2 regions of the Rhizobium sp. X9 genome follow, and region 1 is predicted to be linked to the other one. Evidence: riboswitches for the same ligand, from Rfam matches in the RefSeq annotation. Region 1 holds a riboswitch; the other holds the start of a gene.
The links. A riboswitch is a leader RNA that binds a small molecule or an ion and turns the genes downstream of it on or off. The one in region 1 is predicted to bind S-adenosylmethionine.

Region 1 (14,876 bases):
TTGGTGCCGAGCTTCACCGTGCCGCTGTCCGGCTCAAGCTGTCCGGTCAGCATCTTCAGAAGCGTGGTCTTGCCCGCACCATTCGGGCCGACGAGACCGATGCAATCGCCACGATGCACCCGCAGCGAAAACGGTGCGATTATCACGCGCTCGCCATAAGACTTGGTGATGGCCTCGGCCTCGATGACCAGCTTGCCGGATTCCCGCACGTCCGAAGCCGTCGCCTGCACCGCGCCCTGCGGTCCCTTGTGACCGCGATATTCCGCGCGCATGGCCTGAAGCTCGCCCACGCGGCGCATGTTGCGCTTGCGTCTGGCAGTCACGCCATAACGCATCCAGTGTTCTTCGCGCTCGATGGCCTTACCGAGCTTGTGCTGCTCCAGTTCTTCCTCTTCCAACACCTTGTCACGCCATTCCTCGAAATGCGCAAAGCCGCGATTGAGACGGCGCGACTGGCCGCGATCGAGCCACACGGTCGAGGTGGAGACCTTCTCCAGAAAACGCCTATCGTGCGAAATCAGCACCAACGCGCTGCGCGTCTGCTGCAATTCGCCTTCAAGCCATTCGATGGTGGGCAGGTCCAGATGGTTGGTCGGCTCGTCCAGCATCAGAATATCGGGCTCGGGCGCCATAACGCGGGCAAGAGCCGCGCGCCGCGCTTCGCCGCCGGAAAGGCTTTCCGGATGTTCCTGTCCGGTCAGGCCGAGATGCTCGAGAAGATAAGTGACACGATAGGCATCGTCTCCCGGCCCGAGCCCCGCCTCGGCATAGGCCTGCACGGTATCGTAACCGGCAAAATCCGGTGCCTGTTCCAGATAGCGGATGGTGGCGGAGGGGTGGCGGAAAACCTCGCCTGACTGCGCTTCGACGAGACCTGCGGCGATCTTCATCAGGGTCGACTTGCCGGAACCGTTGCGCCCGACAAGGCAGATGCGGTCGCCCGGCTCCACCTGAAGATTGGCGCCATCGAGCAGCGGGGTCACGCCGAAAGTCAGCTTGATGTCATCGAGTTTCAAAATTGGGGGTGCCAAGGCGTCAGGCTCCGGTCAGATCATAAGGGCGGGCGAGCACGATGGCTTTTCCGCTTTTCAGCGAGAAATGCACGAGCCCGCCATTCGCGACATTGGAAATAGTGCGGGAGGAGCCGAAAGCAAGCGCGAAATCCTTGAGCGGATAACGCACATTGCCGATATCAAGCCCCGTAAGAGCGGTGAGCCCGGCAACGGAAAACAGCGAAGCGGGCGGCAGATCGATATCGAGGGAACCGGCAACAAGCGGGCGAGCCTCCTCTTCGCCGGAGGTCAGCGTAACGTCTAGACCACGCTCAGCAAGCGCCACCGCGTAAAGAAGATGCTGAAGCGCATGGTCGCTTCTCGCCCCGCCGAGTGCACCAACGAGCACCAGCGAACCCGCGCCGCGGGCGAGAGCCCCCGAGACTGCGATCTCGCCATCGGTCACGGCCTTTGCGGCCGGGTAAGGTTGGCGCTCCACATTTGGCCAGGAGCTGAGCAGCTCCGTGCTGGCGGAATCGAAATCTCCCACCCAGAGCTCTGGCGTAAGATCAAGCGGTGCAGCATGGCGCATGCCGCCATCGGCCGCGATCACACGGCTGTTCGCAACCGCCAGCTTCAGGCGGTCGGTAACCGTCACATCGCCGCCAAGCAGAATGGTGAAGCGTTCTCTATCCATGCCCTGCCTTATCGCACCTCAGGCAAAAATGGAAAGGCAGAAACCCGACGAAATCAGCCGATATTGATTTTCGTCGGCTTCAGGATTATGAAACGCCTCAGTGGTGATTTGCCGACCGGCTTGCAGCCACTTTAAAGAAGTCGCTAAAGGGTCGAGGAAAAAGGCAATTTCCTGGGACCGGCTGCGATTTCGCTGCCGGTTTTTTTGTTTTCGCAACGTTCTTTACGTCATCCGAAAAGAGAGTTCGACATGCCGATCAAGATTCCCGATACGCTTCCCGCCTTCGACACCCTCGTTCATGAGGGTGTGCGGGTCATGACTGAAACGGCGGCCATCCGGCAGGATATCCGCCCGCTCCAGATCGGGCTTCTCAATCTCATGCCGAACAAGATCAAGACGGAAGTGCAGATGGCGCGCCTCGTCGGTGCTTCGCCGCTGCAGGTGGAGTTTTCTCTGATACGCATCGGCGGCCACCGCGCCAAGAATACGCCGGAAGAGCACCTTCTGTCTTTCTACGAGACCTGGGAGGAAGTGCGCCACCGCAAGTTCGACGGCTTCATCATCACCGGCGCGCCGATCGAAATGCTGGACTATGAAGACGTCACCTACTGGGACGAGATGCAAAAGATTTTCGACTGGACGCAAACCAACGTCCATTCGACACTGAACGTCTGCTGGGGCGCGATGGCCGCCATCTACCATTTCCACGGTGTGCCGAAATACGAACTGAAGGAAAAGGCTTTCGGTGTTTATCGTCACCGCAATCTCTGCCCTTCATCGATCTATCTGAACGGCTTTTCGGACGATTTCCAGGTTCCGGTCTCACGCTGGACGGAAGTGCGCCGCACTGACATTGAAAAACACCCCGAGCTCGAAATCCTGATGGAGTCAGAGGAAATGGGCGTGTGCCTGGTGCATGAGAAAGCGGGCAACCGTCTCTACATGTTCAACCACGTCGAATATGATTCCACTTCGCTTTCGGATGAATATTTCCGCGATGCGAATGCCGGCGTGCCTATCAAGCTGCCGCATGATTATTTTCCGCACAATGATCCGGAACTAGCCCCGCTCAACCGCTGGCGCAGCCATGCCCATCTGTTTTTTGGCAACTGGATCAACGAGATATACCAGACGACGCCCTACGATCTCGAATCCATCGGGGAAATCGCCGCGTAAATTGCGGGATTGCGAATTGCCGGAAAATGACGCAACGTCCGCCGGCAATTCAAAGATATCGGGAGAAGGACGCCATGAGCGACGCGGCGGCACGGGAGAATTTCGGTTTCACGGCGACCGGCGAAAAGGTCGAGCGCGTCACCATCTCGAAGGGCGGCTTGACGGCCAAGGTTATCACCTGGGGAGCGGTCATTCAGGATCTGCGCCTTGAGGGCCACCAGCCGCCGCTCGTCCTCGGCTTCGATACCTTCGAGGACTACAAATATTCGTCCTATTTCGGCGCCACCCCCGGCCGGAATGCCAACCGTATCGGTGATGGCAAATTCTCGATCGACGGGCACGAATACCAGCTGGAACTGAACGAAAAAGGCGTCAGCCACCTGCATGGCGGCAGCGACGGCATGGGCAAACGCAACTGGATGCTGATGGAACATGGCGAAAGCCATGCGGTTCTGCAGATCATCGATCCCGATGGCCGCGCCGGTTATCCCGGCAATTGCACTGTTACCGCCACCTATACGATCCGCGACGGCGGCGTGCTTTCGGTGGTCTATGAAACGGTGACTGACAAGCCGACCATCGCCAATGTCTGCCAGCACTCCTATTTCAATCTCGATGGCGCGGATACCGCACTTGGGCACGAGATCAGCATCGCCGCCGACTTTTACCTGCCGACCAACGACAAGCAGATACCGACCGGCGAAATACGCTCCGTCGAGGGCACCGTCTTCGACCTGCGACACCCGACGCCGATGCGGCGCAAGGAAAATGGCGAACAGGTTCTCTACGACCACAATTTCTGCCTTTCGCCAGAGCGTCGCGCCAAGCGCAAGGTTGCCCGCGCCTATTCGCCCGCCTCCGATATCGCCCTTGAGGTTCACACCACCGAACCCGGCGTGCAATTCTATTCGGCCTTCAAGCTGAACGTTCCTGTTGCGGGTCTCGATGGCCGCCACTACGGCCCCTTTGCCGGTTTTTGTCTGGAAACGCAGATATGGCCGGACGCCGTTAATCACCCCGATTTTCCGCACGCGATCCTTCGGCCGGGCGAAACGCTGCGTCAGGAAACCGATTATATTTTCAAGAAGGGCTAAGGCAGCGGGCTGGCGTCAGTCCAGCACGCAGCCGACATAAGCCCCGGAGGCCCGGGCGCGTCGTTCTATAAGGCCGGCAAGTCTTTGCAGGCCACGACCCGGCTTGCCGGCGACACGGTCGATGGGATTGGGCAGGGAAACGGCTAGCAGCGCTGCCTGACGGGAACTGAGCTTTGCAGCCGGCACCTTGAAATGATGTTGCGCCGCCGCCTCAATGCCGTAAATGCCAGGCCCCCATTCGGCAACGTTGAGATAAATCTCCATCATACGCTTTTTCGACCAGACGAAATCGGCCGCAATCGCCAGCGGCAGTTCCAGCCCCTTGCGCAGGAAAGAACGGCCGTTCCATAAAAACAGGTTCTTGGCTGTCTGCATCGGAATGGTGCTGGCACCGCGGGTGGAGGCGCCGTCGAGCGCATTGCTGACGACGGACTGCATCTGGTTCCAGTCAACGCCGCCATGGAAACAGAATTGCCCGTCCTCGGACATCATCACGGATTGAACGAGGCGCGGTGAAATATCCTCAAGAGGCACCCAGCGCCGGTCATAACCCTGCAGGGTCACCAGATCGGCAAGCATCAGCGTCGAGACCGGCCGGATGAAAGGCAGCGCATAAACCGGGATCAGCAGATAGGGCAGGATCAGCAATGCCAGCAAGGTCAAGAAGATACGCTTTGCCAACGTGCGAAAATCCACCTTCGGACTGCTCCGGTCTTCCGCCAGCACGGCGTAATCTGCGTCGCTTTCAGGCGTACTGCTCAATATTCGTCAAAGCCCCGCACCAATCGAAGCCTTTCATATTCCATTGCCGGCTTCAAGGCGAGTCCGGTCAAACAGTTGACCTCAGGAATCACGAAAAGGTTGCCTGGCCCCGCGCGGCATGCCAAAGAGCGCGACATGGACGCTCAGATGACGAATTTCGAAACGCGGCTGCGCGATAACGCGGCAAAGACCGAATCCCTGCTTGGTCGCCTGCTGTCCGCAGAGGCGCGCGCGGATGAGATTACGCGCCCGCAAAACCTGCTCGACGCCATGCGTCATGGTGTGCTGAACGGCGGCAAACGTCTGCGGCCTTTCCTCGTCATTGAAAGCGCTGCCCTTTTGGGCGGAGATGCCGGTGCTGCCCTTTATGTCGGTGCTGCACTCGAATGCCTCCATTGTTATTCGCTGGTGCATGACGATCTTCCAGCCATGGATGATGACGATCTGCGTCGCGGCCAGCCGACCGTGCATCGCAAATTCGACGAGGCAACCGCCATTCTCGCCGGCGACAGCCTGCTGACGCTCGCCTTCGACATCATCGCGTCGGACGAAAATCCGCTCTCGGCAGATCGCAAGGCCGCTCTCGTGCTGTCACTCGCCCGCGCAGCGGGTATCGGCGGGATGGCCGGCGGTCAGGCGTTCGATCTCGCTGCGGAAAAGAAGGCTCCGGACGAAGCAGGCATTGTTACATTGCAGGCTATGAAAACCGGTGCGCTGCTGCGTTTCGCCTGCGAAGCCGGCGCGATCATCGCCGGCAGCGATATTTCCGAAAGGCAAAGACTGCGCCTCTTCGGTGAAAAGATCGGCCTCGCCTTCCAGCTTGCCGACGATCTCCTCGACCTGACGGCCGATGCCGCCACCATGGGCAAGGCAACCGGCAAGGACGCCGCACGCGGCAAGGGAACGCTGGTGGCGCTGCGCGGTGAGGACTGGGCGCGCGGCAAGCTTCAGGAACTGGTGGCGGAAGCCGGCGAACTCCTGGCCCCTTATGGCGAAAAGGCCGCGATTCTCATCGCGGCCGCAAGATTCATCGCTGAACGAAAAAGCTGACAAGGTTCTCGTAGCGTCTTCCGTCATGCCGGACTAGATCCGGCATCCAGCCACGGCGCGTCTGCGTCGTGACGGGAGTCTTTCGCGATCAAGGACTTGATCGCGCTGGACCCCGGATCTAGTCCGGGGTGACGGTAGGAGAGCTACGTGCGCTTTAGCCCTTGAGCGGCGAAATCAGCACTTCGACGCGACGGTTCTGGGCGCGACCATCCGGCGTTGCATTCGAAGCGATCGGCTGCGACGGACCGAAGCCGAGCGTCGAAATACGGCGCTGATCGACGCCGCGTGCGCCAAGATAATTGGCAACCGAGGCGGCACGGCGTTCCGAGAGGCCCTGATTGTAGCCGGGGCTACCGGTGGAATCGGTGTGACCATTGATGTCGATCAGCGTGCGGTTGAACTTGTTCAGCACGATGCCAACGGAATCAAGCGTCTGATAGAACGGCGGAATGACCTGATCCTGATCCGTCGCGAAGGTGATGTTCGACGGCATGTTGAGAACGATGCTGTCGCCACGGCGGCTAACCGAAACGCCCGTGCCCTGAAGCTGGGCGCGCAGTTCGGCTTCCTGACCATCCATGTAATTACCGATGGCGCCGCCGGCAAGCGCACCGATACCGGCACCGATGAGGGCTGCGTTACGGCGACCCGTCGGCGACCCGCCGACAGCCAGACCACCGAGAGCACCGACGACAGCGCCGATGCCGGCGCCGCCCGCCGTGTTCGACATCTTCTGCTCGCCCGTATAGGGGTCGGTGGTGGTGCAGGAGGAAAGATAGGTCGCGCAAAGGGCAACGATCGCAATTTTCTTGATCATGTAGTTTGATGCTCCGAAGGGTTCAGGAGGTATGACAGTGGAATTCCGGTTTCACGGTACTCTTTACTCCGCCGCATCTTTCCGGCCAAAACGCTTTTCGATGTAATCGATCACAAGCGCTTCAAAATCGGCGGCGATATTGGGCCCACGCAGGGTAAGGGCCTTTTCGCCGTCGATGAAGACTGGAGCGGCGGGGCTCTCGCCGGTTCCGGGCAGCGAAATGCCGATATCGGCATGTTTGCTTTCGCCGGGGCCATTCACGATGCAGCCCATGACGGCAACATTGAGCGCCTCGACGCCGGGATATTTTTCACGCCAGAGCGGCATGTTCTTGCGAATGTCGTTCTGAATGTTCTGGGCAAGTTCCTGAAACACGGTGGACGTGGTGCGCCCGCAGCCGGGACATGCCGCAACGACCGGAATGAACTGGCGAAAACCCATGACCTGCAGCAATTCCTGCGCCACCTGGACTTCGCGGGTGCGGTCGCCATTCGGCTCCGGCGTCAGCGAAACGCGGATCGTGTCACCGATGCCATGCTGCAGCACATAACCCATGGCGGCAGAAGAGGCGACGATGCCCTTGGAACCCATGCCCGCTTCGGTGAGCCCGAGATGCAGGGCGTGGTTGGACCGCTCCGACAGCATCGAATAAACCGCGATCAGGTCCTGCACCTGGCTGACCTTGGCAGAAAGGATGATGCGGTTGCGCGGCAGGCCGATCTCTTCGGCAAGCTCGGCGGAGATCAGCGCCGACTGGACGATGGCCTCACGGGTGACCTGACGGGCGGAGAGCGGAAAACCCTCCTCCTTGTTCTTGTCCATCAGCGTCGTCAGCAATTCCTGGTCAAGCGATCCCCAGTTCACACCGATGCGAACCGGCTTGTCGTAGCGGATGGCCATTTCGACTATTTCGCCGAACTGCTTGTCCTTCTTGTCCTTGAAGCCGACATTGCCGGGATTGATGCGATACTTCGCCAGAGCTTCCGCACAGGCCGGATGATCCGCCAGAAGCTTGTGGCCGATATAGTGGAAATCACCGATCAACGGCACATCCATGCCAAGACGCAGCAGCCGCTCGCGGATTTTCGGCACGGCTGCGGCGCTCTCGTCCCGGTCAACGGTGATGCGCACCATTTCCGAACCAGCCTGGAAAAGCGCCGCCACCTGCTGCACGGTGGCGTCAATATCCGCCGTGTCGGTATTGGTCATGGATTGCACGACAACGGGCGCGCCGCCCCCGACGATGACGCCGCCCACGTCGACGGCGACGGATGCGCGGCGGGGCTTTGGGTCGTAATCGGCGTGTGACGTCATGGCGGTCTCTGGAGCTTGCGGCAAGGTCTGGCAATTGAGGTGAAACAAGGGGGCCTCCTTGTCAACACCCAACGCGTAAGAGCTTCTACTTTACCGCAATCATGGCAAAATTCGAGACGCCTATTCCTTGCCCGCACCATCCGCGTGCCGGGCAAGCCGCGAAAGCAGCAAAACCACCACATGCAGCAACGGCAGAGCGAGAAAGACGCTGGCAAGGCCGGTATGTTCGGCAATGAAGCCGATGGCCGAGGGCGCTACCAGAATGCCGGAATAACCCATGGTGGTGACGACTGACAGGCCGATGCCGGGTGCCAGCCCGGGCATGTTGCCCGCTGCCGAAAAGGCGATCGGAACCATGTTGGAAATACCGATACCGGCAATGGCGAAACCGATAATCACGAAAGTGGAATTTCCCGCAAGACCGGCAATCAGAAGACCGGTGATCGACATGACCGAGCAGAAACGCAGGGTCCGGACGGCCCCGAACCTGTCGCGCACCAGATCGCCGGCAAAACGCATGATCGCCATGGTCATGGAAAATGCAGCGAAGGCGAAACCGGACTGCGAGACGGAAGCACCGAGTTCGTTGCGCAGATAAAGAGCACCCCAATCGAGGATCGCACCTTCCGGGATCATCGAAAACAACGCCATCAGGCCGATGATCCACGGCAGGGGTGTCATCGGCAGGCCGCCCTTCGGGCGCTCCTCTTCCGCATGGGGACGATCCGCAAGAACGCGCGGCCATGCAATGACCAGCAGGACAAGGGCGATAATTGTCAGTGCAATCGCGTGACCCTGAACGCCGATTGCCGTGATGAGGTAACCGCCAAGACCGGCACCGATCAGGCCGCCGAGGCTCCAGAAGGCATGACACGACGACATGATGGCGCGGCGCATGTCACGCTCGACCGCCACGGCATTGGCGTTCATGGCCACATCCATCGCTCCCGTCAGACCGCCAAACAGGAAAACCGCAATCACTCCCGCCCAGATCGTGCCTGCCCAGGAGATGAAAAGCAGTGTCGGCAGGAAGATCGCTGCCGTCACGAGACTGACCGTGCGCGATCCGAAACGGGCGATCTGGGAACCGGCGATCGGCATGAAAACCAGCGAACCGATGCCAAAAACCAGAATAATCAGGCCGAGCGCACTTTCGCTTAGGGATAAACGCGCCGCAAACTCCGGAATCTTCGGGGCCCAGGACCCCATCATGAAACCGTTCATCAAAAACAGCAGGGACACACCAAGCCTGTGGCGCGTCAGATAGGATGAGCGCTTCACCGTTGGCGAAAATGTCGTGGGGCCGTTCATCGGCAATATCCTTCAGACTTGACCATGGGAAAATCGAACGGCGTCATCATCGCCGCAATGAAGCTGTACACCTCTTGCCGACAGCGCCTCGATCAGCGCCGGGTCGGCATCATGTTCGAGCACCAGGGAAAGGGGCGGGGAAAAATCATGCACGTGAAAAGCCGCTCTGTGGCCAAGCTTTTCCGTGGTAACGGCGGCGACAATCCGCTGGCTGGCGCTGCAGGCGAGCCGCTTGAACACGGCATCCTCGAAAACATCCGCCGAAAGGCCGGTCTCGTCCGCGACGCCGCAAACGCCGAGAATACAGAGATCGGGCCGCATCAATTCAAGTTGCCGCAAAGCCATGGCGTCGATCGCAGCGCCAACGGCCGGATCGACCTTGCCGCCGATCAGCACCAGATCGATATCGGCCCGCCCCGTCAGTTCAGCGGCGATGGCCGGCGTATTCGTCACCACGGTCAAGTTAAGACCGGTGGGGATCGCTCTGGCGATGGCCAGATTGGTGGAGCCAGCATCGATGAAAACGACCATGCCCGGCTCGAGAAGTGGAATGGCTGCGCGCGCCAGCGAAGCCTTGCGGTCGGCATCCTCGGCAATACGCGTCTTCAGCGGCACCGTCGTGCTATCGGAAAGCAAAGCCCCGCCATAAACGCGCAGGCATTCGCCACGTGCCGCCATCTCGCGCAGATCCCGGCGGACCGTGTCTTCGGAAACGCCGAAGTTCTGCGCCAGATCCTGTGCGAGCACACGGCCGCTTTGCCGCAACTGCGCAAGGATGAGCGCCTGGCGCTCGCTGACAAAATGATCGTTCATCGGGACTCATGCATAAACAGGAATAAACGTGCACGAACATGCATAATTGAGTTTTAGCAAAGGCGCAACAGCAAAACGCCCGCCAAAGGGCGGGCGTTTATACCGAAAAGTAAAATGTCACGCGTCAGCGCATCATTCGGCGTAGGAGATCAGCAGGTCCTTCGCGTCGATCTGGTCACCGGGGCGCACCAGAACCTCGGCGATTTTGCCGTCACGTTCGGCGTGAAGCGCTGTTTCCATCTTCATGGCCTCGATGGACAGGAGCACGTCACCGGCCTTCACCTCCTGACCCTGATTGATGAAGACGCGGCTGATCACGCCCGGCATCGGCGCGCCGATATGCGACGCATTGCCGGGTTCAGCCTTGCGGCGGACCGCAGAACCCGATGCGCCATGGGCGCGGTCCGGCACCTTGATGCGGCGCGGCTGGCCGTTGATCTCGAAGAACACCGTCACCATGCCCTTGTCATCCGTACCGGATGAGGCCTGATTGACGATGACCAGCGTCTTGCCGCGTTCGATATCGGCAAACAGCTCCTCCCCATCCTCCATGCCGTAGAAATAGGCATGAGTGGGCAGGACCGAGACCGGACCATAGGTCTCGGCGGTCAGTGCGAAATCGGTGAACACCTTCGGGTACATCAGATAGGACGCGAATTCGAAGTCGTTCACGGAGCGCTCGAGCTTGGTTTCGATCGCCTTTCTTTCCGCATCGAGGTCGGCATCCGGCAGCAGCGAACCGGGACGCACGGTGTAGGGCGCCTCACCTTTCAGCGCCTTTTTCTGCAGGGCTTCCGGCCAGCCGCCTGGCGACTGTCCAAGATCGCCCTTCAGCATCGAAACCACCGAGTCCGGGAATGACACTTCACGATCAGGGTTTTCGACATCGGCAACCGTCAGATCCTGGCTCACCATCATCAACGCCATATCGCCGACGACCTTGGAAGACGGCGTTACCTTGACGATATCACCGAACATGCGGTTGGCATCGGCATAGGCCTGCGCCACCTCGTGCCAGCGGCTCTCCAGACCCAGCGAACGGGCCTGTTCCTTGAGGTTGGTGAACTGGCCGCCCGGCATTTCATGCAGATAGACTTCCGAGGCCGGTCCTTTGAGGTCGCTTTCGAAAGCCGCATACTGGTTGCGCGCCGCCTCCCAGTAGAAGGAGATGCGACGGATCCATTCTGGATCAAGACCGGTATCCCGTTCCGACCCGGCCAGCGCCTCGACGATGGAGCCAAGGCAGGGCTGGGACGTATTGCCAGAAAGCGCGTCCATGGCGGCATCCACCGCATCCACGCCCGCATCGACGGCGGCAAGCACGGTCGCAGCCGCAATGCCGGATGTGTCATGGGTGTGGAAATGGATCGGCAGGCTGGTCGCCTCCCGCAGCGCCTTGAACAGCACCCTGGCAGCGGCAGGCTTCAGAAGCCCTGCCATATCCTTCACGGCGATGATATTGGCGCCTGCACGTTCCAGCTCAGCGGCGAGATTGGTGTAATATTTCAGGTCGTATTTCGGGCGTGCCGAATTGAGGATATCACCGGTATAGCAGATGGCTGCTTCGCAGAGCTTGTTCTCTTCGGCGATTGCGTCCATCGAGACACGCATATTCTCCACCCAGTTGAGGCAGTCAAACACACGGAACAGGTCGATACCGCCCCTTGCGGCCTGGCGGACGAAATATTTCACGACATTGTCGGGATAGTTCTTGTATCCGACGCCGTTCGCACCGCGCAGCAGCATTTGCAGAAGCAGGTTCGGCGCACCCTCGCGGATCAGCGCCAGACGCTCCCACGGGTCTTCGGTCAGGAAGCGCATGGAAACGTCGAAGGTTGCACCACCCCAGCATTCCAGCGACAGAAGCTGCGGCAAGGCCTTGGCGTAAACGCTCGCCACGCCGGCAATGTCGTGTGTGCGCATGCGCGTGGCCAGCAGCGACTGATGGCCGTCGCGCATCGTCGTATCGGTCACCAGCACCCGCTTTTCATTGCGCATCCAGTCGGAAAAACCCTTCGGTCCCAGCCGGTCGAGCAACTGCTTCGTACCATCCGGCGTCGGCGCGTCGATATAGGGCACGACTGGCTGCGCCGCATTCGGCGGCGGCCTGACGCGGCCCTTGGTTTCCGGATGGCCGTTCACCGTAACATCCGCAAGATAGGTCAGCAGCTTGGTAGCGCGGTCCTGACGCTTGACCTGCGCGAACAGTTCCGGCGTCGAATCGATGAAGCGGGTCGTATAGGTGTTGTTGAGGAAACTCGGATGGCCGATGATGGCTTCGAGGAAGGTCAGGTTGGTCGCTACGCCGCGGATACGGAATTCGCGCAGCGCGCGGTCCATGCGGCTGATCGCTTCGTCCGGCTGCGGCGCCCAGGCCGTTACCTTGACCAGCAGCGGATCGTAATAGCGGGTAATGATCGCTCCCGAATAGGACGTGCCGCCATCCAGACGAATGCCGAAGCCGGACGCCGAGCGATAAGCGGTGATACGGCCATAATCCGGAATGAAGTTGTGTTCCGGATCTTCCGTGGTGATGCGGCACTGCAGCGCATGCCCGTTGAGGCGAATATCTTCCTGCTTCGGCACGCCCGATTCCGGCGTGCCGATTGCGGCACCTTCCAGAATATGGATCTGCGCCTTGACGATATCGATACCGGTCACGACTTCGGTGACGGTATGCTCCACCTGAATGCGTGGATTGACCTCGATGAAGTAGAACTTGCCGGTATCGGCATCCATCAGATATTCGACCGTACCTGCGCCGATATAATTGGTCGCGGCTGCGATCCTGAGGGAATAGGCTGCCAGTTCCTGGCGCTGCGCTTCGCTGAGGTAAGGTGCGGGTGCACGCTCGACCACTTTTTGATTGCGGCGCTGAATAGAACAATCACGCTCGAACAGATGCACGACATTGCCGTGTGTATCGCCGAGAACCTGGCTCTCGACGTGGCGCGCGCGCTCCACCAGCTTTTCGAGATAGACCTCGTCCTTGCCGAAGGCGGCCTTCGCCTCGCGCTTGGCCTCGGTCACCTCACGCGCCAGGTCTTCCTTCTTGCGGATGGCGCGCATGCCGCGGCCGCCGCCGCCCCAGGAGGCCTTCAGCATGACGGGATAACCGATTTCCTCAGCCATGCGCTCGACTTGCGCAATATCGTCCGGCAGCGGATCGGTGGCGGGAACAACGGGTACATCAACCGAAATGGCAAGATTGCGGGCGGCGACCTTGTTGCCGAGCTGGCGCATCGTATCCGCCGTCGGTCCTATGAAGGTGATACCCGCCTTGTTGCAGGCCTCTACGAATTCAGGACTTTCGGACAGAAGGCCATAGCCGGGATGGATCGCGTCAGCTCCCGAAAGTTTGGCGACGCGGATAACCTCCTCGATCGAAAGATAACTTTCGATCGGTCCCATATCCTTGGCAAGATGAGGGCCCCTGCCGACCTGATAACTTTCATCCGCCTTGAAGCGGTGCAAAGACAGCTTGTCCTCTTCCGCCCAGATCGCGACGGTTTTTATCCCCAGCTCATTCGCTGCCCGGAAAACGCGGATCGCAATTTCGGATCGGTTGGCAACAAGTATTTTCGATATTTTCAAGACGGTCTCCCCACACGCCAAAACAAAATTTCTGCTGCACTGCGGAATTAAGCAGCAAAACCCGGTCTTGGAAAGGGCAATTCGGGAGAGAACCGTCCTGTCGCCGCTAGCTCAGCAGGCCGTGGCGAAAAGCGAGCGCGACTGTATGCTGCCGGTTCTTGGCGCTGAACCGGCGCTGGATTCCGTTGATATACCAGTCGACCGTATGGTTGGAGATCGATAGCTGGCGTCCGATTTCGGTCGAGGTCATGCCATCAGCCATCAGCGTCAGCACCTCCATTTCCCGTTTCGTCAACTCGAGAGCGGAAACATCCGGGGAATTGTTGAGGCCGTGAGCCTGACCGGAAAGATCGAGCAGGCGCCAGAATACCGCACGCGTGGCCGCATCCAGCAGTTCGACCTGGAGCGAGGGCAATTGCCTGTCCTGACCACCAATGAACACCGCGCCGATAAATCCGGCGCGCCCATGCACGGGAAAGGCATAACCGCCCTGCAGGCCATAGCGGCCGGCATCGTTAAAAAACACGCTTGCCCTTTTCCGATGCATGGCGCGGGGCAGGCCTTCGAGAGCCTCTTTCCATTGAAACGGCTTGTGCACCATGCCGATCACCTTGCGGACGGGATCGACGAGATTGTATTTCTTGGCCCTGTAGACCTCGATCCAGCCTTCGGGGAGATGTTGCGCGAGAATCTGGCCGGTGGAGGCAAGCTCCCCGGTCATTCGCCTGCTGACGAGGAAATATTCGAAACCATATTCGCGAATAAGCGTTGCGAATTCAGAGCGAACGCGGTCGGCGCTTCCCGCCTGGTAACACGCAGAGATGAAGTGAAGGATATCGTGCATTAAAGACACATGGCCCGGAGCTTGACTTGAAAGGAATGACCGAAGGACATGGTCCCGCGATGACGTCATGTTACTCGGGCGCCGGTCGGATGAGATTGATCATGTCATCGTTAGCAATCCCTGAAACGAACATGCAAAATCTTGTGACGACGCCTCTGGAAATATCAGGTTCGGTTTTTTTCGGTTCGCACACGCGGTCAGTTTGTTAAGCCGCCATTCAGACAGAAAGAGCGATAATTACACAAATTTCGCCGTCTCATGCAACCTTGCTAAAAAAGGATTGTCTTGAGACCGAACAATCAACCGCTCGAAAAAGACGCCGGACTGGATTGAAAATTTGACTTTGTTTCAGGTTTACACACGCGCTCTGCGCTATCTGACCGTACATAAATGGCGTGTCACGGTCGTCGTC
Region 2 (14,876 bases), 570 kb from region 1:
TGTCGGAAGCAGCAGTTGAAAAGGCGCTGGACAAGAAAATGAATGAAGTCTCATACAAGATGATCGGCAAGGACGTTTCGGTTTATTACGGCGAAAAGCGCGCGCTTTACGACGTGAACCTCAACGTCCGTGAAAACACGGTGACTGCGCTTATCGGCCCGTCCGGTTGCGGTAAATCCACTTTCCTGCGCACCTTGAACCGCATGAACGACACGATCGACGGTTGCCGGGTCACCGGCAAGATCACGCTCGACACGGACGATATCTACGATCAGGCGATCGACGTCGTCGAATTGCGCGCCCGCGTCGGCATGGTGTTCCAGAAGCCGAACCCGTTTCCCAAGACCATCTATGAAAACATCGCCTACGGCCCGCGCATCCATGGTCTCGCCCGCAACAAGGCGGATATGGACCAGATCGTCGAGCAGAGCCTGCAGAAGGCGGGTCTCTGGAACGAGGTGAAGGATCGCCTGCTGGAGTCCGGCACGGGTCTCTCCGGTGGTCAGCAGCAGCGTCTGTGCATCGCGCGCGCGGTTGCCGTCAGCCCGGAAGTCATCCTGATGGACGAACCCTGCTCGGCGCTCGATCCGATCGCGACCGCAAAGGTCGAGGAACTGATCCACGAACTGCGCACCAACTACACGATCGTCATCGTCACGCACTCCATGCAGCAGGCGGCGCGTGTTTCGCAGCGTACGGCCATGTTCCATCTTGGTCATCTTGTCGAAGAAAATGAAACGGACAAGATGTTCACCAATCCGGACGACCAGCGCACGCAGGATTACATCATGGGCCGCTTCGGCTGATCCCCGGCCGGCGCTTTCTCGAAACCGAACAAGACTGGTGCCTCTGCCGTGCCCGCTTCCGGGTACGCGCATGCAGGCCAAGCCGGAGGACTAGACCGTGACACAGACAACGACCCATTCGCATATCCTGTCCGCCTATGACGACGAATTGAAGTTTCTGACGCGCCGCATCGCCGAAATGGGCGGTCTTGCCGAGCAGATGTGCGGCGACGCCGTGCGTGCCCTCGTCAATTCCGATGCGGCACTCGCGCAGAAGGTCATTTCCGACGATACAATTCTCGACCATGCCGAACGCGAAATCGGCGACAAGGCCATCGTCACCATCGCCAGACGCCAACCTGTGGCGGCCGACCTTCGCGAGATCATCGGCACCCTGCGCATCGCCGCCGATCTGGAACGCGTCGGCGATCTCGGCAAGAACACCGCAAAGCGCGTCATCGCGGTTGCCGGAACCGGCGTGCCGCGCAAGCTCGCCCGCGGCATCGAACATCTGTCGGAGCTGGCGCTGGTGCAGCTCAAGGAAGTCCTCGACGTCTATTCCACCCGTTCCGCCGAGAAGGCCAATGCCATTCGCGAGCGCGACGAGGAAATCGACGCGATGTACACGTCGCTCTTCCGGGAGCTTCTGACCTACATGATGGAAGATCCGCGCAACATCACCACCTGCACGCATCTTCTGTTCTGCGCCAAGAACATCGAGCGCATCGGCGACCACGCCACGAATATTGCCGAGACGATCTATTACATGACCACCGGCAGCCAGCCGGAGGGCGAGCGTCCGAAGGACGACAGTTCCAACACCCTCGGTTCGGTGACCGAGTAACAGACAAGCAGAAGCTTGCGGAGTTCAATATATGGTGCCCAAGATTGCAGTTGTGGAAGACGAGGAAGCGTTGAGCGTCCTGCTTCGTTACAATCTCGAGGCTGAGGGATACGACGTCGACACGATACCCCGTGGCGACGAGGCGGAAATCAGGCTGCAGGAGCGTATTCCGGATCTTCTCATCCTGGATTGGATGCTGCCCGGTGTGTCCGGTATCGAACTCTGCAGGCGATTGAGAATGCGGCCGGAAACCGAACGCCTGCCCATCATCATGCTGACGGCGCGCGGAGAGGAAAGTGAGCGGGTTCGCGGTCTTGCCACCGGTGCCGATGATTATGTCGTCAAGCCGTTTTCGACGCCGGAACTCATGGCCCGCGTCAAGGCCATGCTGCGCCGGGCCCGGCCCGAGGTTCTGTCATCGGTGCTGAAATGCGGCGATATCGAACTCGATCGCGAAACCCATCGCGTTCACCGCAAAAGCCGCGAAGTTCGCCTCGGCCCGACGGAATTCCGCCTGCTGGAGTTCCTGATGACATCGCCGGGCCGGGTGTTTTCCCGCTCGCAATTGCTGGATGGCGTCTGGGGTCACGATATCTATGTCGATGAGCGCACTGTCGATGTGCATGTCGGCCGTCTGCGCAAGGCTCTGAATTTTTCGCACATGCAGGATGTTATCCGCACCGTGCGTGGTGCCGGATATTCGATGGAAGCCTGAGCGAAGCGGAGCCGATAGTTTCGCTGGCAACATGGTGCCGCAAAAAAGCAGGCCCGAAATCGGAAACGGTTTCGGGCTTTTTCTATATCAACATCCACAAAACTCGATGCCATTCTCCGTCTTGACGGAGGATCGGCAGCCAGTTGAAACCAAAATCGAAGGGTGACGCCCAATCACGAGGGAGTGGCAAGGGTTCGGCGCGCTGTCATCAAGCTGACCGCGGAGCCGGCCTGTTTTTCGTCATAAAAAAACGGGCCCGAAGGCCCGTAATTTTGAGTGTTGAAATGCGTGCCGCAACACTCAAGCCTTACGGCGCTCGCTCACCGGCTGGTAGGCGAGTTTCGCATGGAACTTGCAATAGGGCGAAGATTCCAGCGCTTCACAACCGCAGAAATGGAAGTCGTCCTTCAGCGGATCGCCAACCGGCCACTTGCAGGTGCGCTCGGTCAGTTCCGTCAGCGTCAGGCGACGGGAAATCGGCGTGACAACGTTTTTGGAAGGAACGTAATCGAGAACCTGTGCGGTCTCGATGTCGATCTCCTCGTGCAGCGCCGTTGCCGCGTTCGAACGGGTGAGAACCCGCGCCGGGGCTGCGTTGACGCGGCCTGCGAAAGTCGTCGTGCGCGGAGCAGGTGCAGCGGTGCGCTTGGGCGCGGAACGTGCCGAAGTGACCGGACCGCCAGCCTTGACGCGCCCCGGCAGGTTGAGACGATGGACCTTGCCGATTACGGCATTGCGGCTGACACCGCCCAGCTGCGCTGCTATCTGGCTGGCGCTAAGCCCTTCGGACCACAATTTCTTGAGTTTTTCGACTCGCTCGTCTGTCCAGTTCATGCCGCTTCTCCGCTTGTCGCGTGTATTTTCGGCAGAATCCCTCTCCGTCTCGCGGGCGTGCCGCAAGCGTGGTTTCCGCCGGATTTTTGGTGACTAGTTCCGCCGCAATGCAGTCTAGTAATTAGCGATTAACCTAGTGCCACGCAGACTCCGTGGCAAGAGTCGGGGGAATCATCTGGAATCGATTTTCCGGTTTTCCCCAACTTGCTGGCGAGTTGAGTCTGAAAGGCAACACCTTGGGGCTCGCCGGCCGCCACCTACTAGGGCTTGAGAAGCCCGGGAAACGCGGACTTTTGTTGACATCGGCAAACGAAGTGACAATAGTGCCCCTGCCGCCGCGAGGCGGCATTTTTGATTTTCAGGCGAGGGATAACCCTTGAAGCCTATTGACAACCGTTGACAGCGCATCTGCGCAAGGAGTGATACAGCCATGGCCGAAGCCGCCGCGCCATTGTTTGATACGTTTTCCAGAGCCCCCCTGCGCTTTGAGCGCGGTGAGGGCGTCTGGCTGTTCACGGAAAGCGGCGAACGATATCTCGATTTTGCGGCCGGTGTCGCCGTCAACTCACTGGGCCATGCCCATCCGCACCTTGTGGATGCGATCAAGACGCAGGCCGAGAAGGTCTGGCACGTCTCGAACCTCTATGAAGTGCCGGGACAGGAAAAACTCGCCAGGCGCCTGACGGAAGCGACTTTCGCAGACAAGGTGTTCTTCACCAATTCCGGCGCGGAAGCACTGGAATGTGCAATAAAGACCGCGCGCCGTTATCACTATTCGAAAGGCCATCCGGAAAAGTTCCGTATCGTCACGTTCGAAGGCGCGTTCCATGGCCGCACGCTTGCGACGATCGCCGCCGGCGGCCAGCAGAAATATCTCGAAGGTTTCGGTCCCAAGGTCGAAGGTTTCGATCAGGTGCCGTTCGGCGATGTCGATGCCCTGAAGGCAGCCATCACGGCCGAGACGGCCGCACTTCTGATCGAGCCCATCCAGGGCGAGGGCGGTATCCGCGCGCCCAGCAAGGAATTCCTGCAACTCCTGCGTGGTCTGTGCGACGAGCACGGCCTGCTCCTGATTTTCGATGAGGTCCAGACGGGCGTCGGCCGCACGGGCAAACTCTTTGCCTATGAGCAGACCGGTGTTGCGCCCGATATCATGGCAGTCGCCAAGGGTATTGGCGGCGGTTTCCCGCTCGGCGCATGCCTTGCAACAGCGGATGCTGCTTCCGGCATGACGGCGGGCGTACACGGCACCACCTATGGCGGCAATCCGCTGGCCATGGCGGTCGGCAATGCCGTGCTGGATGTCGTTCTAGCCGACGGTTTTCTCGAAAAGGTCCGTGATGTCGCGTTGGTTTTCCGCCAGGGCCTCGCCTCGCTCAAGGATCGTTATCCTGACGTGATCGAGGAAATCCGCGGCGAAGGCCTGCTTCTGGGCATCAAGGCGAAGGTTCCTTCGGGCGATCTGCTGCAGGCCATGCGCGCCGAACATCTGCTTGGCGTGCCTGCGGGCGACAATGTCATCCGCCTTCTGCCGCCGCTCGTCACCACGGCGGAAGAGGCCCGCGAGGGTCTTGCGCGTGTCGACGCGGCCGCCGCCTCCCTGACAGCGAAACAGGCGAAAATCGCCTGAGTAAATCAAGGGCGGGCCTCTGTTCAGGGGCTCGCAAGCATGGGACAGATCAGCATGGTTTCACCAAAACATTTTCTGGACCTCTCGGCCGTCGGGTCGGAGGACTTGCGGACAATTCTTGATGATGCGCGCACGCGCAAGATTGCCACCAAAACCGGCACGGCGGCAAAGCCGCTTGCCGGCAAGATGCTGGCGATGATCTTTGAAAAGCCGTCCACCCGCACCCGCGTCTCCTTCGATGTCGGCATGCGCCAGCTCGGCGGCGAGACCCTTTTCCTGTCGGGCACGGAAATGCAGCTGGGCCGCGCCGAAACGATTGGCGATACGGCCAAGGTGCTGTCGCGTTATGTCGACGCCATCATGATCCGCACGACAGATCATTCGCGCCTGCTCGAGCTTGCTGAACACGCCACTGTGCCGGTCATCAACGGTCTAACGGACGACACCCATCCCTGCCAGATCATGGCGGATATATTGACGTTCGAGGAACATCGCGGCCCGGTCAAGGGCAAGACCATTGCCTGGACGGGCGACGGCAACAATGTGCTGCATTCCTTCGTGGAAGGCTCCGCCCGTTTTGGCTATCGCATGGCGATGGCGGTGCCGATGGGGTCCGAACCGCATGACAAGTTCTTGAACTGGGCGCGCAACAATGGCGGCGAGATCGCGCTGTACCACGATGCCGATAAGGCAGTGGCGGGAGCGGATTGCGTCGTTACCGATACCTGGGTGTCGATGAACCAGGAGCACAAGGCGCGCGGCCACAATATTTTCCAGCCCTATCAGGTCAATGAAGCCCTGATGGCGAAGGCTGATAAAGACGCGCTGTTCATGCATTGCCTGCCGGCACATCGTGGCGAGGAAGTGACTGATGGCGTGATCGACGGGCCGCAGTCGGTCGTCTTCGATGAGGCGGAAAACCGCCTGCATGCGCAGAAGTCCATCATTGCCTGGTGCATGGGCGTCATCTGACGGCTCTTGCCCTTCCTGCCAAACGGTGAGGAAGGGTGCTTGAACTTGGCTCGGCACATTACCATCTGTGGGACTTCGAAAAGGCTCGTCGGTTTTGCTGGCGGGCCACAATCACGATTTGCACGATTTTTCCCGGAGGCGGTTTCGCTTCCCGAATCTCTGTGCGACAAGCGGAAAAAGCACATTCAGAAAGCCGGACTTTTGGACGGTAGCGGCGCAACGGCTGCGCCAAGGAGTTATGATATGGCAGATGTAACAGTTGAACTGGACGATCTCGATTTGGCTGGCGACGACAAGGTCGTGCCCTTTCAGGTCGAAGGTCTGGATGTGCGCGGCCGCGCCGTGCAGGTTGGGCCGCTGTTGAATGCCATTCTCGAAAGGCACGACTATCCTGCGGTGGTCGCCCGCCTTCTCGCGGAAGCCACCGTTCTGACGGCGCTGATCGGCACCTCGCTTAAATTTTCCGGCAAGCTCACCGTTCAGACCAAGGGTGACGGCCCGGTTGACCTTCTGGTGGCGGATTTCACCGCCCCTGAAAGCATGCGTGCCTATGCCCGTTTCGATGAGGAGCGGCTGGCGGAGGCGATTGCGGCGGGAGCGACCTCTCCGGAACAGTTGCTGGGCACCGGCATTCTGGCCTTCACCATCGATCAGGGCGCGGGAATGCAGCCCTATCAGGGCATCGTGCCGCTGGACGGCTCGTCGCTGGAAGAAATCGCCGGGGTTTATTTCCGCCAGTCGGAACAGCTTCCCACCCGCGTGCGCCTTGGCGTTGCCGAATTCTTCGACCGTGACGGCGATGGAAAGCCACGCCACGGCTGGCGTGCCGGCGGCGTGATTGCGCAATTTCTGCCGCAGGCGCCTGAGCGTCTTCGCATGCGTGATCTTCACGGAGGCGACGGCGATGAGGGCAATTACGACGTGGCTGAGGATGATGCCTGGACCGAGGCGGTCACGCTGCTGAACACGGTGGATACCGACGAGCTGACCGATCCGCAGGTGCCGGTGGAGCGTCTGCTCTACAGGCTTTTCCACGAAAGTGGCGTGCGCATCTACGATCCGCAGGCGATTTTTGACCGCTGCAGCTGCTCGCGCGAAAAGATCAAGGGCGTGCTCTCCGGCTTCACCGCCGAAGAGATCAAGGCAAGCGAAGAAGACGGCGCAATTGCCGTGACCTGCGAGTTCTGCTCCACGACCTATCGCTATGATGTCAGCGAGTTTGAAAACGCCTGAGGCACTTTGACTGGCGAGGCCGCGCTATTAAATGGTGCGGCCCCGTTTGCGTCAGTTCAAGACCCGCATCAGGCCGGGTGAATCCAGTGAGAAGGCGGGTATGGTGACATTGAACACCTCGCCTTTGTCCGTTTCCATTTCATAATGGCCAAACATCAGGCCGGACGGCGTATCCAGCGGACATCCTGACGAATATTCGTAGCTGTCGCCGGGGTTCAGATGCGGCTGCTCGCCGACGACGCCGGGGCCGTAGACTTCATCCACCTGTCCGTTCTGATCGGTGATGTGCCAGTAGCGGTTGACGAGTGTTACCGGAATATCTGAGTTGTTCGAGATCACGACTTTATAGCCCCAGACGTAACGGTCGTCATCCGGGTCGGATTGTTCCTCGAGATAATACGGATCGACCGTAACCTCGATATCCCTTGTCAGAGCACGATACATACGCGCCACACCTCGATATTATGCCTGCCGCCGATATCCTACACTATAGGTTCTGGCTATCGTCAAGAAAATGAACGACTTGACGGGCAGGCGGCATCTTCTGTTGCGCTGTTTTCTACCGTTAGGGATAACGGTAAAGGTAAATATTGGTTGCCTGATACCGGGCTTCACCCTTGCGGCGGGAGCCTTTCGGACGCCATGGCCGGACATTGAAGACGGGCCATGGCGATGTGCAAACTGAATTTTTAAGCCGAAACGGCTGCCAGACCCTTCGCCAGATCCTCCAGCAGATCGTCCGTATCCTCAATGCCGCAGGAAAGACGCAAGGTGCCGCCGGAAATGCCGAGTTCGGCGCGCGCCTCATCGGTCAGGTTCTTGTGCGTCGTGGTGCCGGGGTGGGTGATGAGGCTCTTGGCATCGCCGAGATTGTTGGAGATCTTCACGATTTCCAGCGCGTTCTGCAGCGCGAAGGCCGCATCCTTGCCGCCCTTCAGTTCGAAAGCCACGAGCGTCGATCCGCCGGACATCTGCCGCGCGATGATGTCGGCCTGTGGGTGATCGGCGCGGCCGGGATAGATGACCTTGGCAACCTTGCCGCTATCGGCGAGGAAATCGGCGATTTTGCCGGCATTGGCCGTCTGCTGCTTGACGCGCAGCGGCAGGGTCTCGATGCCCTTCAGCAGCGTCCAGGCGTTGAACGGCGACATGGCCGGGCCGGTATGGCGGAAGTAATCCTGCAGCTCTTCCTCGATCCACTTCTTGTCGGAAAGGATCACGCCGCCAAGGCAACGGCCCTGACCGTCAATATGTTTCGTTGCCGAATAAACAACGATGTGGGCGCCGAGTTCGAGCGGCTTCTGGAAGAGCGGCGTCGCGAAGACGTTATCGACCACCACTTTCGCGCCGATCTGGTTGGCGAGCTTCGCCACGCCGGCAATGTCGATGATTTCAAGCGTCGGATTTGTCGGGCTTTCAAGGAAGAACAGCTTGGTGTTCGGCTGGATCGCCTTTTCCCAATTGCCGAGATCGCGTCCGTCGATCAGCGTGCATTCGATGCCGTATTTCGGCGCAAGCGTTTCGACCACCCAGCGGCAGGAGCCGAAGAGGGCACGGGCAGCAACGATATGATCGCCGGCGCGCAGCTGGCACATGATGGCGGCGGTGACGGCGGCCATGCCGGAGGCAAGCGCCCGGGCGTCTTCCGCACCTTCCAGCAGGCACATGCGCTTTTCGAACATGTCATTGGTCGGGCTTGCATAGCGGGCGTAGATGAATCCATCCGTTTCACCCTTGAAGCGCGCTTCGGCGGCCTCGGAGTTTTCGTAGACGAAACCCTGGGTCAGATAGATCGCTTCCGACGTTTCACCATAGGGTGAGCGTAGCGTACCGCCGTGAACGAGCTGGGTTGCCGGGCGCCATTTATTGCTCATGTGATCACCTTCAAAACAAAAAAACCGGCCGCAAAAGCAGACCGGTTCCTAGCACCCGGTCTTTTTAGCCACTTGTTTAACGTGGCTGCAAGCCGACCGGCCAAATCACCACGGGATAAGCTTGCCATACTGCCGTTACCGGCTTGCGTCAATGCTTTCCTTTTGGTTTTGTCGCCGTAAAAAGGAATGATGACCATGATCAGAACGACGGGCATTTTGGCGGATGGCGCAATCAGGGCGCTGTTTGCGGGCGGCAAGCTGAAAAGCGAAGCCGATCTCGATGCTGACCAGGTGCAGCCCGCCAGCCTTGATCTGCGGCTCGGCTCGAAGGCCTATCGTGTGCGCGCCAGTTTCATGCCGGGCCCCGGAACCCGCGTCATCGACAAGCTCAACCGCTTCAGCCTGCACGAGGTCGATCTCACCCAGGGGGCGGTGCTGGAGACCGGCTGCGTTTATATCGTTCCCCTGATGGAAAGCCTGGAGCTGCCGGCGGACATGTCGGCCTCGGCCAATCCCAAAAGCTCGACCGGACGTCTTGATATCTTCACCCGCGTCATGACCGACAATGCGCAGGAATTTGACAAGATACCGGCTGGATATTCGGGCCCGCTCTATCTGGAAATCAGCCCGCGCACCTTCCCCGTGGTCGTGCGTCGAGGATCGCGCCTGTCGCAGATCCGCTTCCGCGTTGGTCACTCGCTGCTCAACGAAAGCGAGCTGCTGAAACTGCACGAGACGGAAATGCTGGTCGCGAGCGACACTCCGAACGTGACCGGCGGCGGCATCGCGCTTTCCATCGACCTCATGGGTTTTGGCGAGAACGGCCTGATCGGATATCGCGGCAAGCATCATACCGCCGTGGTCGATGTCGACAAGAAGGCCCAGCACGACGTTCTCGATTTCTGGGAGCCGCTGCATGCGCGCGGCCGCGCGGAACTGATCCTCGATCCCGATGAATTCTATATTCTCGTCTCACGCGAGGCCGTGCATGTGCCCCCGCTTTATGCGGCAGAAATGACACCCTTTGACCCCTTGGTGGGCGAGTTCCGCGTCCACTATGCCGGCTTCTTCGATCCCGGCTTCGGCCACGCGCAGGCCGGCGGCACAGGCAGCCGCGCGGTGCTCGAGGTGCGCAGCCACGAAGTGCCCTTCATCCTGGAACACGGCCAGATTGTCGGCCGCCTGGTTTACGAGCATATGCTGCAAAAGCCGGAAGGCCTCTATGGCAGCGGCCTGGGCTCCAACTACCAGGCCCAGGGCCTGAAACTTTCCAAGCATTTCCGCGCGGAATAATGACCCCTCCGGGTGCTTGACACCCGGATGGAACTATCCGATGTCTTGTCTGCGGCGCGGGTGTAGCTCAATGGTAGAGCAGCAGCTTCCCAAGCTGATGATGGGGTTTCGATTACCCTCACCCGCTCCAGTCTTTTCAATAACTTAGAGGATGCGACGTGTCACCCGTGTCACGTCATGTCACTTGCGCTTTTCGGCGCGCATTTCCGCGATTCGTCTGCTCGACTGCAAACCGTCACCGCGGCTATACCTTTTTGTCATTTTCGGCGTGCTGTGTGTCGCCAATTCCTGGGCGGCTTCAAGCGATCCTGTTGCCTCGACAGTCTCCGAAACGGCGCCCGCCCGGGAATCCATTGACCACACATAATCTGGCACGCCGGCAGCTTTCCGGACCTTGCTGAATTTGGTCGTGTAGTGGTTATCCCGGTAAGGCTTGCCAGTGTCCTCATCGATCACGACAGGACCGATTTCGGGGATCGTGTAAGCCTTCAGGGCTTCCGTCACCAGTGGCATGACGTTCAGGTCGCGAGAGGCGAGGGCGCCTGTTTTGCTCGTCTTGATGGACAGGATCATGTCTTTCGAGATATCCCCGGCCGTCAGGCCACGCCACCGGAACGGACCACCTTCAGGCGGCGGCGACCACTCCCCGATTACATCGATCCGGCGCAGGGCTGTTTCGAATTTCAGCGCTTCAACGAATCCGATCGACGGGCATTTCATCTCGGCGCTTTTCTTCACGATGGCCTCGCACTGTGCATAGGTCATTGCGACGGTTCGGCCGCCTGGCTGTTCGAACTGCATATCCGACAGGATAGAGCGTGCTTGTGCGCAGCCGTGCAAGCGTTCCCCCGCGCCATAGGACAAGATCACCCGCAAGAGCTTGATCGCTCCAGCGGCACGTCTATGTCCCTTCTTGCGCCATTCCCCGAACCACTTCTTGAAGTCCGAAGCTTTCAGCACGTCGATCCGACGCGAGCCGATATTCTTTTCCAGCACGCGCAAGCTCGGCTCATAGTCCCTTATGCGCGTCGAGTGCTTGACGCTGTGAAGGGAACTGGTGGTATCGAACTTGTAAGCATCGATCAGCGCTTTGATTGTCCCGTCGAACGTCGGCGGGGCACCAAGCGTTGAAAGTTCGCTGCGCAGCTGGTCGGTCAGACGCCGGCACTCGGCGGCGATCTGGTCTTCCGTCAAATCGTCATCAAGACGAATGGCCGAAAGCGCCGCGGGCGAACCCTTCACGGCGCGTTTCGGATCCCAATAATGGACCCTCGATCCATCTTTGTTGTCCCGGTATTTATAACCGGGCCTGTCAGTCCGCATCAAAATTGTCCTTTCCGTCTGGGGCAAGAGCGCCCAACGGCAGGATGCGGGTGTTGCCGACGCGCTCGTCAAGGCCGTCTTGCCTGTGGATAGTGGGAATAACGGTAACAACCAGCGTCCGTAGATCAACTTGAACCGCCGCGCCCTCACTGCGGGCGGCCCTGATGATCCTTTCCATGTCAGCCTGTCTGAAGGCTCCGTGGCTCATCAGCGTGCCTCCATCTCATCGAACGCCTTGTGTGCTTCGGTGATTTCCCGAATGGCAGAATCCGCGAGGAGGTGAAGCGCGCAATAATCCTTAGGCTTTTCGTTGCCGCCATCGAAGGCGGTATCGATCAGCCTTTTCATGGCGTGGATGAAGCTTTCGGCCGCGCCGGCCGCATCGTCAAATTTGGTGCGGGGATCGTTCATACGGAAACCCTCCCGCCCATGGCAACCACCTGCTCGATGAACCGGGCCATCTCTGGAACGACGCCCTCGCTTCGCCTCAGAGCCTCGAAAATCCCGCTGGCCCTGATGGCATCAGCCTTGATCACGAGGCCTTCATGAGTGAATGCTGGCAATTTAGAGATTTCAGAACTGATAACGGCCATGCGGGTTTCAGCATCGTTGATGCGCCCCTTAGCGGCAGCAACGCCGGCGGCTTTGCGCAGGCTTGCGGTTTTCGCTTCATATTCCTGCGCCAGAGCCAGTTTGTGTTCGTATCTCTCGATCGCGGCATTCAAATCAGCACGAGATTTTGCCAACGCCTTTTCGTTTCGTCCACGCGGTGTGCGTTTACGCAACTCTTGAAGGGTTTCGGCGGCGTCCCGTTGGCTCGTCACGAAGAAACACGCAGATGGTGTTTCCTGTCGTTGCCGATCGGTGAAACGCTTGCGCAATGAGCTTGTGTCTCGGACCAAGTAGCGGCCGACAATATCCCTCTCTGCGCCGTCGGTGCGCGAGCCACGGTTTGCGTTGGAGCCACCAAGAAGTTCTTCAGGAGCGAGCGGCCACCGGTGCCGCCATTCATCCGCAATCCATTCCAGTGCATCCTTCGCGGCATGCAATTCGGCCCGAGCATCCTGCAGGCGGGCATAAGCCGCCAGCAGGTCCGGGTTTTCAGCGACGGTCGCAGGTGCAGCGGCCTCGGCCTGAATTGCTGTAACATCAACACAGGCGCCAGCAGTGACCGGCAGAGAGGCGGCAGCAGCGCCGACGAGGAAAGTGCGACGGGTAGTTTTCATTCGCCTGCCTCCTCGTTGAGGATCGATTTCAGGAAGATGGTTCCCATGTGGCCGTCGGGAGCCCGGCAGTTGGTGATGCTGTCAAAGACATTTTCGTCCTCGATAGCGAGCCGAGCTTTGGCGCGGACATCGGCCAGCGTGACGCACGGCGTGCGGATAAGCACCTCTTCCGCGGCTTCCTTGGCTTTCCATTCGGCTTCGCAAAGGTCGGTGTCGCCCAGCTTGTCGATCAGCGGGCGAAACAAGGCTTCCTTCTCGTTATAATCTATGATCGCTGCGCGAATTGGACCCGAAAGGCCGAAATTCGGTTCGTCAAAGTTCATCGTGTCAAAGCGTTCGCAAGCGGTCGCCAAAGAGAGGATGTTACCGTCGACAATGCGAAGCAACGACGAGACGGTATCAAGCTCTACATTGCGCGTGCCGTCGGGACGATTGAAATCCAGATCGCTGACCATGCTCTTGATCGCGCCGGTAAGGCGCGACAGGTCGAGCAGGGCATAGAGGACATCAGAGGGAACGATGTTTTCTTTCGTCAACATGTCACGCACCCCCATTCAGGTGCTCGGCATGTTCTTCTCGCCATTGCGCATCAAGAACCTTTACGGCTTCCTGCGCTGCGAGCGAGGTTATACCGGAAAGGCTTTCAGCGTTCTTCGCCTCATCGCGGACAAGCAGCCATGCACGATCAAGAATGTCGGAGGAGGAAACAGGCTGCGCGTTCCGGGCTGCTCGGATTACCAAGTCCCGGCACTCGTAGATGTGCTCAAGGAGAGCTTCAACGACGTTACCAGCTTCGTTGTTTTCTCCGGTCTTCGAGATGATGAACCGCGGCTGGTTGATAAAACCCAGTAGTGACGTCTCGAGGTGAACCATCACATCGTTCAGCGTCGACAGGCCTTCCATGCCGACGGAAGACAGGGCAGTGAGGCTGAGAGTGTGGCTTGCGTGCAAGGCAGTTGAAACTGCGGGCACAGTTGTGCTATTCCTATGATCGCTCATTGGACTTGTCCTTGTCTCTGTGAGTTACGATTTCCGCGCTGCGAACGCGGCAGTCATTTCGAAACCGGCCTTTGGTTGAAGCTGCGAACTTCAGTCTGAGGCCGTTTTCATTTCCCCAGCCAGTCCAGCTTTGATCAACTCGCGTGCTGCCTCAGACTTCGTTGGCAGGCGGTTGTCGTATCTGAACTTCTGAATGGCATCCTCCTCACCCGGCGTCAGCATCACCACAAACCTGCGAGTTCGGGAGTCGCTAACCATCTGTTTACCATCTTCCGAGTTTGTCATGTTTACCATGTTTGCCATATTGATCTCGCTTTTCGTATGTGTCAACAGTCTTTGTAAAGTTTACCAACTTTGCACAGGGGCTTATCGTGGCGGACGAACTTAAAGATCAGCGCGTGGTGACGATGATGTCGCCTTCGGAGCTTGATTTGATTGACGAATGGATGTTCAAACTCCGCATCAGATCTCGAGGCGAGGCCATCCGAAGACTTTGCCAGATCGGCATAAGGGCCGACGAGAATGTCCGTTCAGTCTGGAAGCTCTCGGAGAAAGCTTTCACCAACCGTGCGGACGACGCTAAAGTCATGGTCGCGCTTCTAGGTGAGGACCCAGACGGCCTTGACGTCGAAGATGTCCGATTGCTCGCGGCTGATATTATTAAGTCCGCCATGGATGACCAAATGGCGTTGAATGAAGCAATCATGCACTTGAGCGAGCCGATCGTTGCCATCCGCAATGCGAAATCCGCCGATGTCGCCATTGCCGATGCCGAAAAAGCAACGGAGCGGCTGACGAAGATGATCGCGGAACTGAAGGCAAAGGCGAACAAGGGCAAGAAGCGATAGGCGGGACTGGACATCACTGAACGCCTCCTGCCTGCTGCGCCATCCACTTCAAGAATGCCAGCGCCAACGGGTCGCCGCGTTCGCCCTTGATGCGAGCGCATTCTTCCAGAGGGGTTCCCTCGGGCAGTCCGTCGAACAAAGGCGCAAGCTGTTCCATTGAAGTGATCTCAGCGGAAGCCTTCTCCATGCGTTCTTCAAAGACGCTCATTGCCTCATCCATTGCGTTCGTGAATTCGTCACGAGATAAGTCAGGGAACTTATCAGCGAGGTTCTGGAGAATGGCGATGGCGCCGCGCTCAA

Region 2: linked by a shared signal. The riboswitch ahead of JZY08_RS00560 (O-succinylhomoserine sulfhydrylase) and the one ahead of metA (homoserine O-succinyltransferase) in region 1 are both predicted to bind S-adenosylmethionine.

Annotation. Positions count from the first base shown of each region.
Region 1 covers NZ_CP071311.1:2,684,074-2,698,949, forward strand. The annotation lists gene JZY08_RS12985 (ABC-F family ATP-binding cassette domain-containing protein) at 1-1,031, opposite strand, end outside; gene JZY08_RS12990 (thiamine diphosphokinase) at 1,036-1,689, opposite strand; SAM riboswitch at 1,780-1,856, shown strand; gene metA (homoserine O-succinyltransferase) at 1,939-2,865, shown strand; gene JZY08_RS13000 (aldose epimerase family protein) at 2,940-3,959, shown strand; gene mtgA (monofunctional biosynthetic peptidoglycan transglycosylase) at 3,975-4,685, opposite strand; gene JZY08_RS13010 (polyprenyl synthetase family protein) at 4,857-5,771, shown strand; gene JZY08_RS13015 (OmpA family protein) at 5,926-6,588, opposite strand; gene ispG (flavodoxin-dependent (E)-4-hydroxy-3-methylbut-2-enyl-diphosphate synthase) at 6,652-7,902, opposite strand; gene JZY08_RS13025 (MFS transporter) at 8,023-9,213, opposite strand; gene JZY08_RS13030 (DeoR/GlpR family DNA-binding transcription regulator) at 9,226-10,026, opposite strand; gene pyc (pyruvate carboxylase) at 10,159-13,620, opposite strand; gene JZY08_RS13040 (LuxR family transcriptional regulator) at 13,727-14,464, opposite strand; gene JZY08_RS13045 (glucan ABC transporter ATP-binding protein/ permease) at 14,802-14,876, shown strand, end outside.
Region 2 covers NZ_CP071311.1:112,518-127,393, forward strand. The annotation lists gene pstB (phosphate ABC transporter ATP-binding protein PstB) at 1-806, shown strand, start outside; gene phoU (phosphate signaling complex protein PhoU) at 904-1,629, shown strand; gene phoB (phosphate regulon transcriptional regulator PhoB) at 1,661-2,344, shown strand; gene JZY08_RS00535 (GcrA family cell cycle regulator) at 2,645-3,178, opposite strand; gene JZY08_RS00540 (aspartate aminotransferase family protein) at 3,609-4,808, shown strand; gene argF (ornithine carbamoyltransferase) at 4,863-5,780, shown strand; gene JZY08_RS00550 (Hsp33 family molecular chaperone) at 6,024-7,013, shown strand; gene apaG (Co2+/Mg2+ efflux protein ApaG) at 7,065-7,457, opposite strand; gene JZY08_RS00560 (O-succinylhomoserine sulfhydrylase) at 7,703-8,887, opposite strand; SAM riboswitch at 8,931-9,009, opposite strand; gene JZY08_RS00565 (2'-deoxycytidine 5'-triphosphate deaminase) at 9,083-10,180, shown strand; tRNA gene JZY08_RS00570 (tRNA-Gly) at 10,237-10,310, shown strand; gene JZY08_RS00575 (hypothetical protein) at 10,361-11,374, opposite strand; gene JZY08_RS00580 (hypothetical protein) at 11,493-11,711, opposite strand; gene JZY08_RS00585 (hypothetical protein) at 11,711-11,914, opposite strand; gene JZY08_RS00590 (hypothetical protein) at 11,911-12,729, opposite strand; gene JZY08_RS00595 (hypothetical protein) at 12,726-13,268, opposite strand; gene JZY08_RS00600 (hypothetical protein) at 13,270-13,728, opposite strand; gene JZY08_RS00605 (hypothetical protein) at 13,819-14,031, opposite strand; gene JZY08_RS00610 (hypothetical protein) at 14,052-14,576, shown strand; gene JZY08_RS00615 (hypothetical protein) at 14,590-14,876, opposite strand, start outside.